Regions from separate parts of the Agromyces sp. NBRC 114283 genome, predicted to be linked through region 1. Evidence: predicted binding sites of a transcription regulator. Region 1 holds the regulator's gene; the other holds the start of a gene.
The links. Region 1 encodes HspR, which represses chaperone genes until heat shock. Its sites were predicted from a motif close to AAGTTGAGTCNNNNNGACTCAACTT; they were not measured.

Region 1 (3,201 bases):
CGAGCAGAACCGCGAGCTCGAGCGCGACCGGGCGGTCGGCCAGACGGTCGCCGCGCTGCTGCCCGTGCTCGACGACCTCGACCGGGCCGAGAAGCACGGCGACCTCGAGGGCGACACCGCCTTCGGCACGATCGCCGCGAAGCTCCGCCAGGTCACCGAGCGGCTCGGCCTGGTGCGCTTCGGCGCGGTCGGCGAGCCGTTCGACCCGCAGCTGCACGAGGCGATCTTCCAGCAGCCCGCCGACGACGTGGAGGTCGACACGGTCGCCGACGTCGTCGAGACCGGGTACCAGCTGGGCGAGGTCCAGCTGCGGCCGGCCAAGGTCGTGGTGAAGAGCCCGCAGGGCTGAGCCCCGGCAGACCGCCCCACGAGACGGGAGGAGATTCGCGCCAGGGGAGGATGGGATCGTTCGATCCGACCTCCGCCGCAGCGAATCTCCTCCCGCACTCATTCAGATACGACAGACTTCAAGAAAGGAGGTGCCGATGGCCAGTCAGGACTGGTTCGACAAGGACTTCTACCAGGTGCTCGGCGTCTCCAAGGACGCGAGCGACAGCGAGATCAAGAAGGTCTACCGCAAGCTCGCGCGCAAGTACCACCCAGACCAGAACCCCGGCGACGCCGCCGCGGAGGCGAAGTTCAAGGAGATCTCCGAGGCGAACGCCGTGCTCTCCGACCCCGAGCAGCGCAAGGAGTACGACGCCATCCGGGCGATGGGCTCCGGGGCGCGCTTCACGGCGCCCGGCGCCGGCGGCCAGGGCGGCTTCGAGGACGTCTTCGGCGGCATGTTCAACCAGGGCGGCGGCGGCCAGCGCTACACCTTCCAGCAGGGCGGCGACTACGACGACCTGCTCGGCGGGCTCTTCGGCGGCGGCCGCTTCGGGCAGCCCTCCGGAGGATACCGAGGCTTCGGCGGGCCGACCCGCGGGCGCGACGTCACGGCGACGACCACGCTCGACTTCATCACGGCGACCAAGGGCGAGCAGATCACCCTGCAGACCTCCGACGGCAAGCCGATCACGGTGCGCATCCCGGCCGGCGTCGCCGACGGGCAGAAGATCAAGCTCCGCGGCAAGGGCCACCCCTCGCCCGACGGCGGCGAGACCGGCGACCTCATCCTCACCGTGCACGTGCGCAAGCACCCGGTCTTCGAGCGCGACGGGCTGAACCTCCGCGTCACCGTGCCCGTGACGTTCACCGAGGCCGCGCTCGGCGCCACGATCCAGGTGCCGACCCTCGGCGGCGACCCCGTCAAGCTGCGGGTCGCCCCCGGCACCCCGAGCGGACGGGTGCTGCGCGTCAAGGGCCGCGGCGTCGAGACGAAGAAGGGCACCGGCGACCTGCTCGCCGTCGTGCAGATCGCCGTCCCCTCCCACCTCTCGAAGGAGGCGAAGGAGGCCGTCGAGGCGCTCGCCGCCGCCCTCCCCGACGAGGACCCGCGCGAAGACCTGCTCGCCAAGGCGCGGAGCTAGCCGTGAACGAGACGAGCCCGCTCTTCGTGATCTCGGTCGCGGCCGAGCTCGCGGGCATGCACCCGCAGACCCTCCGGCAGTACGACCGGCTCGGGCTCGTGTCGCCCACCCGCACCGCCGGCAAGTCGCGCCGCTACTCCATGCGCGACGTCGTGCAGTTGCGCGAGATCGCCCAGCTCTCGGCCGAGGGCGTGAGCCTCGAGGGTATCCGCCGGGTGCTCGGCCTCGAAGACGAGGTGCAGAGCCTGCGCGCCCGGGTGCGCGAGCTCGAGGCCGCGCTCGCCGACGAGATGCTGAACCGGCCGGGTCGCCGCGTGTTCGCCGCAGGTTCGGCCGGTGAAGTCGTCACCCTCAAGGCCGGCACGCGCGTGCGCCGCGAGAACGCGCTCGTCGTCTGGCGCCCGCTCGAGCACGAGTAGCGCCCCGACCGCGGCGAAGCGCGGCGGCCAGCGCCGAACGCGCGCAGCCGGCTCAGCGCCCCCAGGCCTCGGCAGGCGCCTCGATGACGTCGTACGGCCGCGAGCTCCAGTGCGTGCCGTAGCCGTAGTGGCTCGAGGCCCACGGCGAGGCCCAGATCGCCTGCGCCGTCGCGTCGGCGGAGTCGCCGCGCTGCAGCGCGGCGTCGACGGCCGGGTACCGTCCGGAGCGCAGGTTCTCGGCGGCGTAGTACGCCGCGACGGCGAGGTCAGGGTAGCTCCCCAGCCCTGAGCCTCCGCCCGAGCCCTGCCCGTTGTTGAGCGGGTTGTTGCGGTTCCACCAGTTGTCGGCGCCGTTCTCCTGGCGCATCCAGCGCATCATGAACGTGACGTTCTCTTCGGTCACCGGCCAGTCGCCCTCGATCAGCACGAGCTTCGCCCAGTCGAGGTTGGTGCCGCCCGCCACGAGGGTCTGGGTGCCCGTGGACGCGACGTACGACTCCTCGGCGACGCCGGGCAGGGCCGCGGCGTCGTGCACCTCGATCGACTGCACCGCGTCGGCGACGGTGTCGGCCGATCCGTCGGCGACGAGGGCCACGGCCGCCGGGTCGGGGGCCGGCGAGCTCGGTGCCAGCGCGAGCCCCGCGGTCGTGCCGAGCACGACGACGGAGGCGAAGAGGGCCGCGAAGCGGCGGGCGACGGGCGGCCGTGCGGCGTCGCTGCGGGGTCGCTCGCGCGCCGCCGCACCGGGGTTCGGGGCGACGGCCGGGTCGGTGGAGCGGGGGAACCGGCGGTGACGCATGCGGATGCGAGGGTAGCAAACCCGACTGGATCCCTCCAGAGCGCGCCCAGTCGGCGCCGGGTAGCCTGCCGAGGTGGACTTCACTGCGCTGCGCCGGCATCCCGACGTCGAGGGGCCCGGGCTCGAGGCATCCGATGCCGCCGACCGGCTGATCCTCGACGAGGCGAGGGCGGCCGTCGGGGCGCTCGCGCCCGGTGAGCTCGTCGTCATCGACGACGCCTTCGGGGCCCTCGCGCTCGGCGCGGTGGACCTCGGCGCGCACGAGGTGCGCGTGCACCAGGACCCGATCACGGGCGAGCGCGCGCTCGCCGAGAACGCCGCCCGGCTCGGGCTCGCGCACGAGGTGCGCTCGGAGCCGCTCGCGCCGGCGCTCGTCGCCGGGGCGCGGCTCGTGCTGCTGCGGCTGCCGCGCTCCCTCGACCGGCTCGACGAGATCGCCGAGCTCGTCGCCCGCCACGCGGCTCCCGACGTCGAGATCGTCGCCGGGGGACGCCTGAAGCACATGTCGATC
Region 2 (3,201 bases), 580 kb from region 1:
TCGTGCAGCCCTTCGCGGTGAGCCCCTCCGGGCTCGGGGCCTCGACCATCGGGCTCGGCTGGCGCCTGCACTCGCAGAACGCGGCCGCGTACTACTACTTCAACTGGGGCCCGAGCCGCAGCACCTACGGTCACCAGGGGTGGACGGGCACGCTCACCGTGATCGACCCGCTGCACCAGATGACGATCACGATCCTCACGAACATGCGGCACTCGCCGGTCGTCAGCCCGCCGAACGGCTTCGCCGGGGCGGACTACGACGTGTCCGACCTCGCGCCGGTCTCGGCGATGGTGTACCGCGCCCTCGTGGGCGACGAGCCCGACTTCACCGCCGAGCGGACGGTCGCCGCCGTGGACCCGGTGACCGTGAATCACGGCACGAGCGAGGCCGATGCGCTCGCCGCGCTGCCCGCGACCGTCGTCGTCCGCGACGAGGACGGGGCCGACCACGAGCTGCCCGTCGCCTGGTCGCTCGCGGGATACGACGGAGCCCGCGCGGGCGACTACGCCGCCACGGGCGAGCTGCAGCGACCGGCCTGGCTGGTGGCCGCCGACGGTGCCGAGCCGCTCACCGCCCAAGCGACGGTGACGGTGCGGGCGGCCGAGGAGCCGGGCACCGGCGGTCCCGGCACGGGCGAGCCGGGGACGGGTCAGCCCGGAACGGGCGGGCCGGGCACCGGCCAGGGCGGCGACTCGTCGTCCGGCGACCTCGCGGAGACCGGCATTACGGCCGGACTCTGGGCCGGACTCGGTGCGCTCGTGCTCGCGCTCGGCGCACTCCTCGCCGGTCTCGGCATCCGTCGCCGCCGCGCGACGCGATAGCCCGACGGCCAGGAACCGGAACGGGGCGGTGCGCCGTGCGCACCGCCCCGTTCTCCGTCTCGCCGCGGCTCAGCTCGCCGCGACCTCCTTGGGCGCGTCCGCGCCGGCGGCCTGACGCACCTCGACCTTGCGCGGCTTCGCCCGCTCGGAAACAGGAAGCAGCACGCTCAGCACGCCGTTGTCGTAGTGGGCGCTGATCGACGCGGTGTCGATCCCCTCGCCGACGCTCAGCTGGCGGAGGAACGAGCCGCTCGGCCGCTCGTGCGCGAGCCACTTCACGCCCTCGTCGCCGCGCAGCGTGCGCTCGGCGCGGATGGTCAGCAGCTGGCCGTCGATGTCGATGTCGATCGAGCCCGGGTCGACGCCGGGGAGATCGGCGGAGAGCACGTAGTGATCGCCGTCGCGGTGCAGATCGATCGGCATCATGCGCGGCCCCTGCCGCGAGTCGAGCATGGTGGCCGCGAGCCGGTCGAGGTCGCGGAACGGGTCCCAGGTCAGTGCCATGAGCGTCTCCTCTCACTCGGTGCGGGCCGCGGGTGAGCGGCCCGAGGTTTCAGAGTTGAGTCGCATCGACTCAACACAGCCAGATTAGCACTCGACCCAGGAGAGTGCCAACGCTGCGAGGGCTCAGAACAGCCGCCGCTGCGCCACCACCTCGGCGCCCTCGAGCTCGAGCAGCGTCCGCTTGCGCTCCAGCCCGCCCGCATAGCCCGTGAGCGAGCCGTCGGCGCCGACGACCCGGTGGCACGGCACCAGGATGCTGATCGGATTGTGGCCGACCGCGCGCCCCACCATGCGGGCCAGGTTCCGGTCGCCGAGCCGGAGCGCGAGCTCGCCGTACGTCGTGGTCTCGCCGAACGGGATCTCCCGCAACATCGCCCACACCCGGTGCTCGAACTCGTCGCCCGCCGGATCCATCGGCACGTCGAAGTCGCGGCGGTGCCCGGCGAGGTAGTCGTCGAGCTGCCGCGCGAGCTCCGTGAGCAGCGGGTCGGCCGAGGCATCCGCCGACGCCCCCAGCGAGCCCGCGGCCGGCGGGTGCCAGTGCGCCGGGAAGTAGAGTCCGGCGATCCCGCCCGAGTCCGCGACGACGAGCAGCTCGCCGAGCGCGGTCGGCAGGGTGGCATGGCGGCGGGTCATGCCCCCATTCTCGCCGCGCCGCGGCGGGCGGGAGCCGCATCGGACAGCGGATTTCGGACCTCTGCGCCGGACTAGGCTGATCGGATGCCTCAGCTCCCCCGCGTCGCCGGCGCGCACCTCGTCGGATCCGTCAACCAGCCCACCGCCGAGACTGTCTTCCGCCTGGCGGCGGGCGAGCTCGGCGCGGCGCTGCCCCGCATCCCCGACGGCGAGGTGGGCGAGCGCTTCCACTGGATCCTCTTCCAGGGCGCCGCGTTCGACCGCGTCGCCGGGCTCGTGCGCGCGCCCATCGACCCGATCGTCGTCGCCGGCTTCGACCTGCGGCCGCTCCTGCTCGACGGCACGGTGCCGGCCGAGGAGCTGTCGTTCGGCCCGCTCGGCTACGCGGCCGCCGCGATCGAGAGCCACGCCGAGTTCGTGCGGCTGCGGGAGGCGGGCGTCATCCCCGACGGCACCCGCTTCCAGGTCTGCCTGCCCTCGCCGCTCGCGCCGGTGACGAGCTTCGTGGCGCCGGACGATCGCGCCGCCGTGTATCCGGCCTACGCCGCGGCGCTCGTCGGGGAGCTGCGCGCGATCGCGGCGGCGATCCCCGCCGAGGACCTCGCGGTGCAGCTCGACCTCGCCACCGAGTTCGCCTACCTCGAGGGCATCAGCCTCGGCGGCGGTCCGCTCGAGGCCTTCTTCGCGGCCGCGGACGGCGCAGCCGACGACCGCGGCGCCGACGCGCTCGCAACCGAGGTCGCGCGCCTCGCCGCCGAGCTCGCCGACGCCGTGCCGGCGGGCGCCGAGCTCGGCTTCCACCTCTGCTACGGCGACGTCGGCGAGAAGCACTTCGTCGAGCCGCAGGACGCCGGCCGCCTCGTCGCCGTCGCCAACGCGCTCGGCACCGCCGTCTCCCGGCGCATCGACTGGGTGCACCTGCCGGTGCCGATCGAGCGGACGGATGCCGCCTACGCGGCCCCGCTCGCAGGCTGGGCGCTGCCCACCGCGACGACGCCGTTCCTGGGGCTCGTGCACCACGAGGACGGGGTCGACGGCGCACTTGCCCGCCTCGCCCCCGCGCGCGAGGCGTTCGCCGCCGCGGGCGTCACCGAGTTCGGCATCGGCACCGAGTGCGGCTTCGGCCGCGGGCCCGCCGAGCGCACCGCCGGGCTGCTCGCCCTGCACCGGGAGATCCTCGCCGCCGCGCAGTAGGGCGCGTCAGGTGTCGCAGGCCACCCCGTCGCCGTCTCGATCGAGA

Region 2: a site for HspR is predicted at 1,378-1,402, ahead of QSJ60_RS05290 (Hsp20/alpha crystallin family protein). Genes of this name have one in related genera too.

What each region holds. Positions count from the first base shown of each region.
Region 1 is NZ_BSQP01000001.1:529,605-532,805, forward strand. It holds gene QSJ60_RS02540 (nucleotide exchange factor GrpE) at 1-349, shown strand, start outside; gene QSJ60_RS02545 (DnaJ C-terminal domain-containing protein) at 486-1,472, shown strand; gene QSJ60_RS02550 (heat shock protein transcriptional repressor HspR) at 1,475-1,891, shown strand; gene QSJ60_RS02555 (hypothetical protein) at 1,944-2,690, opposite strand; gene QSJ60_RS02560 (class I SAM-dependent methyltransferase) at 2,764-3,201, shown strand, end outside.
Region 2 is NZ_BSQP01000001.1:1,111,934-1,115,134, reverse strand. It holds gene pbp4b (penicillin binding protein PBP4B) at 1-821, shown strand, start outside; gene QSJ60_RS05290 (Hsp20/alpha crystallin family protein) at 891-1,325, opposite strand; gene QSJ60_RS05285 (methylated-DNA--[protein]-cysteine S-methyltransferase) at 1,449-1,961, opposite strand; gene QSJ60_RS05280 (hypothetical protein) at 2,046-3,155, shown strand; gene QSJ60_RS05275 (G5 domain-containing protein) at 3,162-3,201, opposite strand, start outside.